4 regions of the Serratia fonticola genome follow, and region 1 is predicted to be linked to each of the others. Evidence: predicted binding sites of a transcription regulator. Region 1 holds the regulator's gene; each other region holds the start of a gene.
What was found. Region 1 encodes CRP, which controls carbon source genes, mostly activating them, when cyclic AMP is high. Its sites were predicted from a motif close to ATGTGANNNNNNTCACAT; they were not measured.
Positions count from the first base shown of each region.

Region 2: the regulator CRP is predicted to act here: its motif matches at 1,001-1,018, upstream of rbsD (D-ribose pyranase).
Region 3: the regulator CRP is predicted to act here: its motif matches at 1,500-1,517, upstream of WN53_RS24665 (sugar transporter).
Region 4: the regulator CRP is predicted to act here: its motif matches at 1,705-1,722, upstream of serA (phosphoglycerate dehydrogenase).

Region 1 covers NZ_CP011254.1:1,355,516-1,358,612, reverse strand. The annotation lists gene WN53_RS06055 (YccS/YhfK family putative transporter) at 1-1,370, opposite strand, end outside; gene crp (cAMP-activated global transcriptional regulator CRP) at 1,427-2,059, opposite strand; gene WN53_RS06045 (OsmC family protein) at 2,441-2,848, shown strand; gene WN53_RS06040 (LysR substrate-binding domain-containing protein) at 2,851-3,097, opposite strand, start outside.
Region 2 covers NZ_CP011254.1:1,736,896-1,739,992, reverse strand. The annotation lists gene kup (low affinity potassium transporter Kup) at 1-934, shown strand, start outside; gene rbsD (D-ribose pyranase) at 1,101-1,520, shown strand; gene rbsA (ribose ABC transporter ATP-binding protein RbsA) at 1,528-3,033, shown strand; gene rbsC (ribose ABC transporter permease) at 3,040-3,097, shown strand, end outside.
Region 3 covers NZ_CP011254.1:5,541,244-5,544,340, forward strand. The annotation lists gene WN53_RS24665 (sugar transporter) at 252-1,439, opposite strand; gene WN53_RS24670 (GntR family transcriptional regulator) at 1,761-2,372, shown strand; gene fucO (lactaldehyde reductase) at 2,425-3,097, opposite strand, start outside.
Region 4 covers NZ_CP011254.1:568,087-571,183, forward strand. The annotation lists gene WN53_RS02415 (5-formyltetrahydrofolate cyclo-ligase) at 1-115, shown strand, start outside; gene serA (phosphoglycerate dehydrogenase) at 190-1,428, opposite strand; gene ltrA (group II intron reverse transcriptase/maturase) at 1,872-3,097, opposite strand, start outside.

The sequences.
Region 1 (3,097 bases):
CCGTAGTTTTTCCGCAAGATCAGATAGGCCGCCAGGGTGATCGCCAACATGATGCTCAGCGTCACGTTCTCCGGCATCTGTAGTTGTAACAGCCCGGCGGCAATTACCAACCCGGCCAACGTGCCGAGGGCACGGTGCTGGATCCTCACCCGCGTGGCGTTATAGCCGTTTTGGCTGACCAGCATGATGGTCAGCAAGATCCAATAGGGTTTTGGCAGGTTGAACAGCATGCCCAGGCTGCTGCCTGCCGCAAGAATGACCCCCAGCCTGGCGGCGTTGCGCAGGGCGTTGGATTTAAACGACAGATAGCTCACCACCGCAGGCCAAAACGGCAACCGTGACTGGTTGGCCATCAGATTGCGGCGGTACAGTGGGTGCTGGGTACGCAGCAGGCGCGCGATGCGGCTGAAGTGGTAATAGCAGAACTGGCCAACCGGGTTATCGGCGTGCTGTGAGGCTACTTTTTCCAGCGCCGCCAGCTCATTCTTCATACTGAAACGCGCAGAGTGCCGATGATAGAGAATATCGTCGGCCACCACCCGCAGGCGCGTGGCGATCACCTGGGCGTTGCGGCGGATAATCGCTTCGGCCTGGCTTTGCTCCACCAGTTTTTGCACTTCTTCCGGCAGATGCAGGCTGACGGTGATGTGCTCCTGCAAATCGAGCGCCACCTGAAACGTACGTTGCAGGCGCTTTTGCTCCAGGTTATTGGCATGGGGCAGGAAATTCAGCTGTTGGTATAGCAGACTGATCAGATCCATTACTTTCTGCTGGCGTTGCAACAGCGGCGGCAGGGCAGTTTCTGGATCGGTATGCTGCGTCAGTAATGAGTATTTGGCTTCAAAATAGTCGGCCAGCTGCATATACAACTGGCTTAGGGATTCGCGCATCGGCTGCTCTTTCCACAGCTTGAACCAGGCCCAGGTAAACAGCCCGTACCAGGCGGTGCCGACGATATACAGTAAAGGGGCGTGCCAGATTGGCACGGTACCTACCATGCTGAGGGAAAAGATGGCGGCAACCAGTGCGGCTGGCAGCAGGCGTGCATGCAGCGGGCTGATTTCTCCGCTGACGCCGAGCAACAGCGCCATTCCCAGCATCAGCAAGGGTAGTGGTAGATCCCACAGTAGGGCTTGTTGCAGCAGAAGGCTGCTGAGTGCGAACAGGGAGCCGCCTACAACCAGGCGTTTGAAAAAGCGTTTGTGTGGCGTATCCAGCCCGGCAATGTTGCAGCAGGCGGGCACCAACGAGAACAGCATGCCGAGTTGCAGGTTGCCAATCAACAAACCAAACGCCACCGGCAGGCACAACACCAGCGTTTGCCGCAGTGCGTAGTTGACTTCCGGGTGGTAGATCAGGCGGCGCCACATGGTTGGCTATTCAGTAGGTAAAGAAACGGCGCATTGCTGCACCGTTTCCCTGGGGATTAACGCGTACCGTACACGACAATGGTTTTGCCGTGCGCGGAGATCAGGTTTTGATCTTCGAGCATTTTCAAAATACGACCGACGGTTTCACGTGAGCAACCGACGATTTGGCCAATTTCCTGGCGGGTGATTTTGATCTGCATACCGTCTGGGTGAGTCATGGCATCAGGTTGTTTTGCCAGGTTCAGCAAGGTCTGTGCAATGCGGCCGGTAACGTCAAGGAAGGCGAGGTTACCCACTTTCTCTGAGGTGACTTGCAGGCGGTTAGCCATCTGTGCGGACAGGCGCATCAGGATATCCGGGTTAACCTGGATCAGTTGGCGGAATTTCTTGTAGGAAATTTCAGCCACTTCACAGGCAGTTTTGGCCCGTACCCAGGCGCTACGCTCCTGGCCTTCTTCAAATAATCCAAGCTCGCCGATGAAATCCCCCTGGTTAAGGTAGGACAGGATCATCTCTTTGCCTTCTTCATCTTTAATCAGCACCGCAACGGAGCCTTTGACGATGTAGTAAAGCGTTTCGGCCTTTTCACCTTGGTGAATCAGCGTACTCTTCGATGGATATTTGTGGATATGGCAATGAGACAGGAACCATTCGAGAGTCGGGTCTGTTTGCGGTTTGCCGAGAACCATTCGCTGTTATCCTCTGTTGTTATCGCTGCCTTGTATCACAGGGGTCAGAGTTCCCTGTAAAACGTGCTTATAGCCCGGTGTTTTAATTGTGGCTATCAACAGGTTTTGAGGCGTGTTATAGAAATACGCTTGTGCTCTAGCATATTAACTTGCAGGGAGAGCTGCAAGCTACATTCTGTTAACAAACCAATATAGGGGCCTTTCCTTGGACGTATCCCTGAAATCGGTGACCTGGAAAGAGTTATTGCGGCTCTGTTTGTAGCACAGAGTGAGGCGGGTGTCTTGTGTTGTCTCGCTTCAGCATGATTAGCATCAGGTTACGTTGCCAGAATGTATGCGAAAGCGTACCCTGTTTTTAAGAAATTAACCGGAGTGTGTAACATGCAGGCAAGAGTTAAGTGGGTAGAAGGACTGACATTCCTGGGTGAGTCTGCGTCCGGCCACCAGGTTTTGATGGATGGCAACGCGGGCGATAAAGCGCCAAGCCCGATGGAAATGGTGTTGATGTCCGTCGGCGGCTGTAGCGCCATCGATGTGGTGTCGATCCTGCAAAAAGGGCGTAACGATGTGCGTGACTGCGAGGTAAAACTGACCTCCGAGCGTCGTGAAGAAGCGCCACGTCTGTTTACCCATATCAATCTGCATTTTATTGTCACCGGCAAAGGGCTGACCGATAAGATTGTAGAGCGCGCGGTGGATCTTTCCGCCGAGAAATACTGCTCCGTCTCCTTGATGTTGGGTAAAGCCGCCAGCATCACCCACAGCTTCGAAATCCGCGAAGTGGCCTGATCCTACCAAGGGTAGCGCAGGCAGTGGGCACGCAATAAATCAAGAAATCGCCGTGCCGTCACGGTTAGCGGCGATTTCTGTGAATACAGCACGCAGTATTGAGCCTGCGGCAGCGTGTCGATAGGCAATGCCACCAGCCGATGCTGCAAATGGAACGGTGCACTCATCGCCCGCGCCACGATAGTCAAATAATCCGCCTCCAACACCATATTCAAGCCACAGGTCACCGAGTCCGAGCGAATGGGCGAA
Region 2 (3,097 bases), 380 kb from region 1:
CCGCCAGGCCGTTCGTCTGGGCTATCTGTCACCGATGCGTATCATTCATACCTCGGAAATGGAGTCCGGCCAGATCTATATCCCGGTGATCAACTGGACCCTGTATATCGCCGTGGTGTTGGTGATTGTGGGCTTCGAACACTCCAGCAACCTGGCCGCAGCCTATGGCATCGCGGTGACTGGCACCATGGTATTGACCAGCATCCTGATCACCTCCGTTGCCATCAAGAACTGGCATTGGAATCGCTTCCTGGTGGGGGGCATTCTGGCGATCCTGCTGATTATCGATGTGCCGATGTTCTCGGCTAACGCCCTGAAGCTGTTCTCTGGTGGTTGGTTGCCGCTGACGTTGGCCCTGGTGATGTTCCTGATCATGATCACCTGGAAGAGCGAACGCTTCCGCCTGCTGCGCCGGATGCATGAGCACGGCAACTCCCTTGAAGCGCTGATTGCCTCACTGGAAAAATCACCGCCGGTTCGCGTGCCAGGCACTGCAGTGTTTATGTCCCGCGCCATTAACGTGATCCCGTTTGCCCTGCTGCATAACCTCAAGCACAACAAAGTGTTGCATGAGCGAGTGGTGCTGCTGACCTTGCGTACCGAAGATGCCCCTTATGTGCATAACGTCCGGCGGGTGACGATTGAACAACTGTCGCCGACCTTCTGGCGGGTAGTGGCCAGCTATGGCTGGCGTGAAACGCCGAACGTTGAGGAAGTCTTCCACCGCTGTGGGTTGGAAGGGCTGCCATGCCGGATGATGGAGACGTCGTTCTTTATGTCCCATGAATCGCTGATCCTCACCAAACGGCCGTGGTATCTGTTCCTGCGCGGCAAGCTGTTTATCGCCCTGAGCCGCAATGCGCTGCGGGCTGCCGACCAGTTTGAGATCCCGCCTAACCGGGTCATCGAACTGGGAACCCAGGTCGAAATCTAAATCAGGGGCTCAGCATTTGCTGGGCCCTTCTTTTTTAGCTACGCTTTGTCGAACGTGAGCGAAACGTTTCGATGACGATCACATTTCCGCTATTACAGGGTTGTCTTCCCCTGCTGATTTTCTACACTGACTCAATAGCGAAACGTTTCGCTGCTGGAGTTTACTCATGAAAAAAGGCGTACTACTGAATTCTGATGTTTCTGCGGTGGTCTCTCGTCTCGGCCACACCGATCAAATCGCGATTTGCGATGCGGGCTTGCCGATCCCGGCCGTGACGCCGCGTATCGATCTGGCGCTGACCCAAGGGGTGCCGACGTTCTTGCAGGTTGTCGGTGTTGTGACGCAGGAAATGCAGGTAGAGAGCGCCATCTTGGCGGAAGAGATCGTCAAGCATAACCCGTCGCTCCATGAAGCGTTGCTGGCCCAACTGACGCAGCTTGGCCAACACCAGGGCAATACCATCAGCATCAGCTATATCAGCCACAGTGCGTTTAAAGCGCAAACCGAACACAGCCGGGCCGTGATCCGCAGCGGAGAATGTTCGCCCTACGCGAACGTGATCCTGTGCTCCGGCGTAACTTTCTGAGGCGCCTATGCAACCTTTACTGCAACTGAAAGGGATCGATAAGGCCTTTCCCGGCGTGAAGGCGCTTTCTGGCGCCGCCCTGAGCGTTTATCCCGGCAGGGTGATGGCGCTGGTGGGGGAAAACGGTGCCGGCAAGTCCACCATGATGAAAGTGCTGACCGGTATCTACAACAAAGATGCGGGCAGCCAATATTTCCTCGGCAAAGAGGTGGCCTTCAACGGGCCGAAGGATTCGCAGGAAGCGGGTATCGGCATCATCCACCAGGAACTGAACCTGATCCCGCAGCTGACCATTGCCGAGAACATCTTTCTTGGCCGCGAGTTCGTTAACCGCTTTGGCCGCATCGACTGGAAACGCATGTATGCCGAAGCGGACAAACTGCTGGCGCGTTTGAACCTGCGTTACAGCAGCCACCGGCTGGTGGGGGAATTGTCGATTGGCGATCAGCAAATGGTGGAAATCGCCAAGGTGCTGAGCTTTGAATCCAAAGTGATCATCATGGATGAGCCGACCGATGCCCTGACCGATACCGAAACCGCCTCGCTGTTTAAAGTGATCAACGAGCTGAAAGCCGAAGGCCGCGGCATTGTTTATATCTCCCACCGCCTGAAAGAGATCTTCGAAATCTGCGACGATGTGACCGTATTCCGTGACGGGCAATTTATTGCTGAGCGGCCGGTTGCCGAACTGAATGAAGATTCGCTGATCGAAATGATGGTGGGCCGCAAGCTGGAAGAGCAGTATCCACGCCTGAACCTGCCGCGTGGTGAAAAACGCCTGCAGGTGAGCCACGTTTCCGGCCCTGGCGTGCATGACGTCAGCTTTACTTTATACCGTGGTGAGATTTTGGGTGTGGCTGGCCTGATGGGGGCTGGGCGTACCGAGCTGATGAAGATCCTGTACGGTGCGGCGCCACGTAAAAGCGGCACCGTGAACCTGGATGGCCATGAAGTGGTCACTCGTACTCCTCAGGACGGTCTGGCCAACGGTATCGTCTATATCTCCGAAGACCGTAAACGTGATGGTCTGGTGCTGGGGATGTCGGTGAAGGAAAACATGTCGCTGACCGCGCTGCGCTACTTCAGCCGTGCAGGTGGTGGACTGAAACATGCCGACGAGCAGATCGCCGTCAGCGATTTTATCCGCCTGTTCAATATTAAAACGCCGTCGATGGAGCAACCGATTGGCCTGCTTTCCGGCGGCAACCAGCAAAAAGTGGCGATTGCCCGTGGCTTGATGACCCGGCCAAAGGTGCTGATCCTCGACGAACCGACCCGCGGCGTCGACGTCGGGGCCAAAAAAGAGATCTACCAGTTAATCAACCAGTTCAAGCAGGAAGGGCTGAGCATCATTCTGGTGTCTTCGGAAATGCCGGAGGTGCTGGGCATGAGTGACCGCATCCTGGTGATGCACGAAGGCCACCTCAGCGGCGAATTCCCGATTGAACAGGCCACCCAGGAAGTGCTGATGGCAGCAGCCGTCGGCAAGCAATACGGCGTAAAGCAGGAGTAATCAGATATGAGTTCACAAAGTGTCGCAGCTAAGCGCTGGTTCAGTAAAGAGTGGCTGTTGGAGC
Region 3 (3,097 bases), 1.8 Mb from region 1:
CCCTTAGCAATATAGGTCAAAAGCTATATAGGTGTAAACCTATAAATTGCATTATGTCGGAGCTTGGGACGAGAGGCATCGGCCACAATGATGAAGCTGGGGGCCGATCCCAGCATTTCGATGAAGATGAAACATGAGCGTTGATATTTTGCGTATCGGGTAGCAAAACATGGCGGCAAGATGGGAGCTAAAGAGAGGATAGGTCTTAGGAGACCCTTGATTACCGGGCGCGGCAATCAAGGGAACGTGGATTAAGCCCGATGGTGCTGCAAGCGTTCGCTGCGGTAGAAACTCAATACACACCAGCCGAGGGCGATCAGTGCCAACGGCGCGCCGACGAAGCCAATGTTTGGCATTCCCAGATGCAGGCTGACCTGGTTGCCCAGCAACGCCCCGCCGCCGATCCCAAAGTTATACAAACCGGAGAATATCGCCATCGAGACATCGGTCGCATCCGGTGCCAGACTGAGCACCTTCGCCTGCATAGAAAGGCCAATCGCCATGATGGCCATGCCCCAGATCACACACAGCAACGTCAAGGTCGTTTCATTACCGGAGGCAGGCAACAGCAATAACAGGCTGAGGGCCAGCAGACCAATTGCCCCCATAAAGAAACCCGACGGGAAACGTTCGCTGTAGCGGCTGAATAGCAGGCTGCCGACAATGCCCGCAGCACCAAACAGTAACAGCATCAAGGTGGTAAAGTTAGCGGATAACCCGGCCACGGTCTGGATAAAGGGCTCGATGTAGCTGTAGGCAGTAAAGTGCGCCGTCACCACAATGATGGTCAACATATACAGGCTGACCAGCTCCGGGCGTTTGAACAGCAGGGGAACGCTGGCCAGGGAACCGGAATGCTCGCTTTTCAGCACCGGCAGCAAGCGCCACAGCATCACCAGCGCCAAGGTGGCGCACACGGCAATGCCAATAAACGTCATACGCCAACCGAGTAGCTGCCCCACCACTCGCCCTAACGGTAAGCCCAGCACCATCGCCAGCGCGGTTCCCCCCGCCAGCATGCTAAGCGCTTGCGCCTTCTTGCCTGCTGGCGCGACACGAATGGCCAATGACGCGGTGATCGACCAGAACACCGAGTGCGCCAGCGCCACACCGGCACGCGAGATCACCAAGGTGGTAAAGTTCCAGGCCACCGCGGTGAGCACATGGCTGGCAATAAACAGGATAAATACCCCGATCAGCAGCTTGCGCCGCTCAATCTTGCTGGTCAGCAACATACAGACCAGCGACATCGTGGCAACGATCCAGGCATAAATCGTGATGATCAGCCCCACCTGCTCGGTTTGCATCCCAAAGCTTTGGGCAATATCACTCAATAACCCGACTGGGATAAATTCGGTGGTATTAAAGATAAATGCCGAAATGGCCAAGACGACCACGCGCATCCAGGCGGTCGAGCGGGAAGTGCTGATTTCATCCATTGTAAGGTGTTCCGGAATAGGGGCTGGCAGTGGCGCCATTTTAACTAACCCGTAACCAGAATGCGACCTAGATCACGTTTTTGTGGTGCTGTTTTTTTCAACAGTAGTAACCCCTCACCCCAACCCTCTCCCACAGGGAGAGGGAGTTGTACGGAGCCGATGTCAGGTACAGAAGTCAACCCCTCAACCACGCACAGGGCGAAGAAACTGCGTGGAGTCGATGTCAATGTTCAGCCCCGCTGTTACCCATTGATTTCATGGAGCCAAGCGGATACTTTGTAGGGAATTAATTACGATAGTTGCCATCGTTGAACCCAACCTATGAACATCAGTGAAAAGACTTATCATCAGCTTAAGGCCAAGATCATCGCCAATGAATTGGTGGGGGCCGTATCTGAAAATGAATTATGTCAGGAACTGAGCGTCAGCCGCACGCCGCTGAGGGAGGCTATCTTTCGTTTAATGACCGAAGGCTGGATCGAACCGTCTAAAAACAAAACCAAAATGATCAAACCCATCACGCTCAGTGAGATCCGCGATATTTTCCAGATCCGCAAAGACATTGAGATCATGGTGTTGAACCTGTCATGGGATAATCAGAACCCGCAGCTCTACGCGGCGATCAGGGATAAAATCGAAGCCGGGTTTAGCGATAAAAACCAAACGCTGCTGGTGGAGGCCGATAATGAACTGCATGAGCAACTGTTGTCGGATTGCCATAACGCCATTGTGACCAAAACGCTGTCTTTTATTTATGATCGGCTACGCATGCTGCGCTCCGACAAGATGAAGAATGACTCAATCATCGACTCTTCCGCCGAGCATCTGAAAATTTGCGATGCCATCATTGCCCGCAATATCGAGCAAACCCGGGAAGCGATCGCCCTGCACGTCGGCAACTCATATAACCGCCTGTTCTCCAGCTTTAAATAGCCGATAATTCCGTGACCAGTGTTACCACCGGCCACGGCTCACAGGTGCTCGCTTAGTAAATCTGGCGATACAGCGCCTTGATCTCTTCGAGGTTGGTGTCACGTGGGTTGCCACCGGTGCAGACATCAGCCAAGGCGGCAGCCGCCAACGCATCGATATCATCTTCTTTCATCCCAACGTCACGCAGCCTGGCCGGGATGTTGACGTCCTGATTCAGTTGAGCGACAGCATCAATCGCAGCCTGCCGGGCCTGAGCAATAGGCAAGGTTGCCGCCTGCTTGTTACCTAACGCAACGGCAATATCGCGGTACTTCTCACCGGTGAACTCGGCGTTGTATGCCATCAGATGTGGCAGCAGCACCGCATTGGCGACCCCGTGCGGCGTGCCGTAGAACGCCCCCAACGGATGTGCCATACCGTGTACCAAGCCCAGCCCGACGTTGGAGAATCCCATCCCGGCAATATATTGCCCCAGCGCCATGCCCTCGGCTCCTTCGGCATTGCCCTGCACAGAAGCACGCAGCGAACGGCCAATAATTTCGATAGCCTTCAGGTGCAGCATGTCGGTAAGTTCCCATGCACCTTTAGTGATGTAGCCTTCAATAGCATGCGTGAGCGCATCCACGCCGGTCGCCGCCTTCAGGCTCGCAGGCATGCTGGCCATCATCTCAGCATCGATAATCGCCACAATTGGAATATCGTGCGGGTCATAACAGACAAACTTA
Region 4 (3,097 bases), 790 kb from region 1:
GGGGATTGCGCACGATTGCCAACGGGTTAGCGCCTTGCCGGTGGAGCAATGGGATATCCCTCTGCCAGAAATTATTACCCCGTCACAAAGCTGGGCCTGGCCGCTCTCCACATAGCAAAAGGCCGGATTGCTCCGGCCTCAGATGGTTCGTCGTAGGGGCGCCGCATGCTGCGCCCGTTGTATGGCCAGTTAGAGCAACAGGCGGGCGCGGATAGTCCCTTCGATCGCTTTCATACGTTGCAACGCGGCATCCGCACGTTCGGTTTCCGCTTCGATATCGATAACCACGTAGCCGATTTCCGAGCTGGTCTGCAGATACTGGGCCGCGATGTTCACCCCTTCTTCGGCGAAGATCTGGTTAATCTGCGTCAGGATACCTGGGCGGTTTTCATGAATATGCAGCAAACGGCTGGCGTTCGGGCCATGAGCTGGCAGCGACACCTCTGGGAAGTTGACCGCAGACAGCGTTGAGCCGTTATCGGAATACTTCGCCAGCTTGCCAGCCACCTCATCACCGATGTTCTCCTGCGCTTCCTGGGTTGAACCGCCGATATGCGGCGTCAACAGCACGTTATCGAACTCGCACAGTGGAGAATTGAACGGATCGCTGTTGGTTGCCGGCTCTTCCGGGAACACGTCGATTGCCGCACCGGCCAGATGGTCGCTCGCCAAGGCGTTACACAGTGCCGGGATATCCACCACGGTGCCGCGTGAGGCGTTGATCAGGATCGCACCTGGCTTCATCAGCGCCAGCTCTTCGGTGCCGATCATGTTCTTGGTCGACAGCGTTTCCGGCACGTGCAGCGTGACCACGTCGCTCATATTGAGCAGATCGGACAGATGGCGCACCTGTTGGGCATTACCCAGCGGCAGCTTGTTCTCGATGTCGTAGAAGAACACCTTCATCCCCAGGCCTTCCGCCAGGATGCCGAGCTGAGTCCCGATATGGCCGTAGCCGATGATCCCCAGTTTCTTGCCCCGTGCTTCATACGAGCCTACGGCCAGTTTCTGCCACTGGCCACGGTGTGCCTTGGCGTTGGCCGTTGGGATCCCACGCAGCATCAACAGCAGCTCACCCAGCACCATTTCGGCCACGGATCGAGTATTGGAGAAAGGCGCGTTAAACACCGGAATGCCGCGTTTGGTCGCCGCTTTCAAATCAACCTGGTTGGTGCCGATACAGAAACAGCCCACCGCGACCAGCTTCTCTGCGGCCGCGAAGACTTCCTCGGACAGATGCGTGCGCGATCGGATACCTACGAAGTGTGCATCACGGATCGATGCTTTCAGCGCTTCGGTGTCTAACGCACCTTTGTGATATTCGATGTTGCTATATCCGGCAGCACGCAGGTTATCTACGGTGCTCTGATGAACCCCTTCTACCAACAGGAACTTAATCCTGTCTTTCTCCAATGATACTTTTGCCATTTACCCGACCCTATAATCAGACTTCAGAAGCGGCTGTTTTCCCCTTTATACCCGCCATCCTTTAAACCACACGACGGGGATAGCTTTCAAATTGCCACCACACTGGCAGCAACCCAAAATCAACAGCACGTCCCTCCAACATAACAAAAATAACGCGCCCGGCAATACAAACGATTGCCTACCCGTTAGCACAAGGCTCAGCGATGTCGGTGCTTTCTGGTGGAAAATGCCATTGGGAAAGATTTAGGCAGAAGCTTAACGGAGGTTATTAACGGAATGTGACATATGTCACCAAATTCGTCGATTTTGAGAAAAGATATTTTAAGACAAGAATTATGACGGGCACGATCGGGATAGGGGCTGACCTCACGATCAGCCTCCTCCCACACCACCGTACATACGGGTCCGTATACGGCGGTTCGGTTATGTTTATCGCCGCCTGCTTACAGTTCTGGCAGGCCCAGTTTGATGAACAGCTGGTTGGGAAGGGCTATGCTCAGCGCCGGGCTATTACTTATCCGCCACTGTTTATGGCTGCTTCCCACCGTCCGCGCCGCCAGGTCTTTCCTTACATCCCGCCGCCGCAGCTCTTTATAACGCTTGCTGCCTGTTTTCCACTGTTTCCAGAGTACACTTCGCAGCCTGCGTCTTATCCATCCGTTCAGCTCTCGCATTATCGACGGCCACTCGTTCATCCCGTAGTAACTTTTCCATCCCATCAGATACCGCTTTAATGGCTGGATTAGCTGCTCAAGACTTCTCCCTGTGTTGCGCCCCGTCAGTTCCCTTACCCGCACTTTGAACCGTTTCACTGCGTCCGGCGACACCACGCACCTGACCTTTCTGCCCCTTCTGAAGCTGTAACCCAGGAACTTACGCGTTTCCGGCTGCGCTACCGCGCTCTTCTTCGCGTTCACCTTCAGTTTCAGTTTTCGGCTCAGCCAATGTGTCAGCCCCTCCATCACACGGCGGCCTGCCCGTTCGCTTTTCACGTAGATATTGCAGTCATCTGCGTAACGCACGAACTTCAGGCCACGTTTCTCCAGTTCCTTATCGAAGTCGTCCAGTAGCACATTCGATAACAACGGCGACAGTGGGCCGCCCTGCGGCGTCCCTTCTGTCACCGGCCTTACCAGACCGGCCTCCATCACACCTGCGTTCAGGAACCGGCGGATAAGTGACAGCGCCCGTTTATCCGTTACCCGTTTCGCTATCCGGCTCATCAGCACGTCGTGATTTACCCGATCAAAGAACTTCTCCAGATCGAGATCGACTACCCAGTGATACCCAGAACCGATATAGTCCTGAGCCTGTTTCACTGCCTGATGGGCCGAGCGTCCGGGCCGGAACCCATAGCTGTTATCGCTGAACGACGCATCCCACTGCCGTTGCAGTTCCTGCATCACCGCCTGCTGGATAAAGCGATCGACTACCGTCGGGATACCCAACAGGCGTTCGCCGCCCCCGGGTTTCGGGATGCTCACTCTTCTCACAGGGGATGGGCAGTAACTGCCGGACAGCAGTTGCGCTTTCAGTTCCGGCCAGTGGCGTTTCAGGTAGTCCGGCAGATCGCTTACGCTCATGCCGTCACTTCCCGCCGCACCTTTATTGGCTTTCACTCTTTTCAGGGCTTGCTTGAGATTGACGGGTTCACAGATGGCTTCCATCA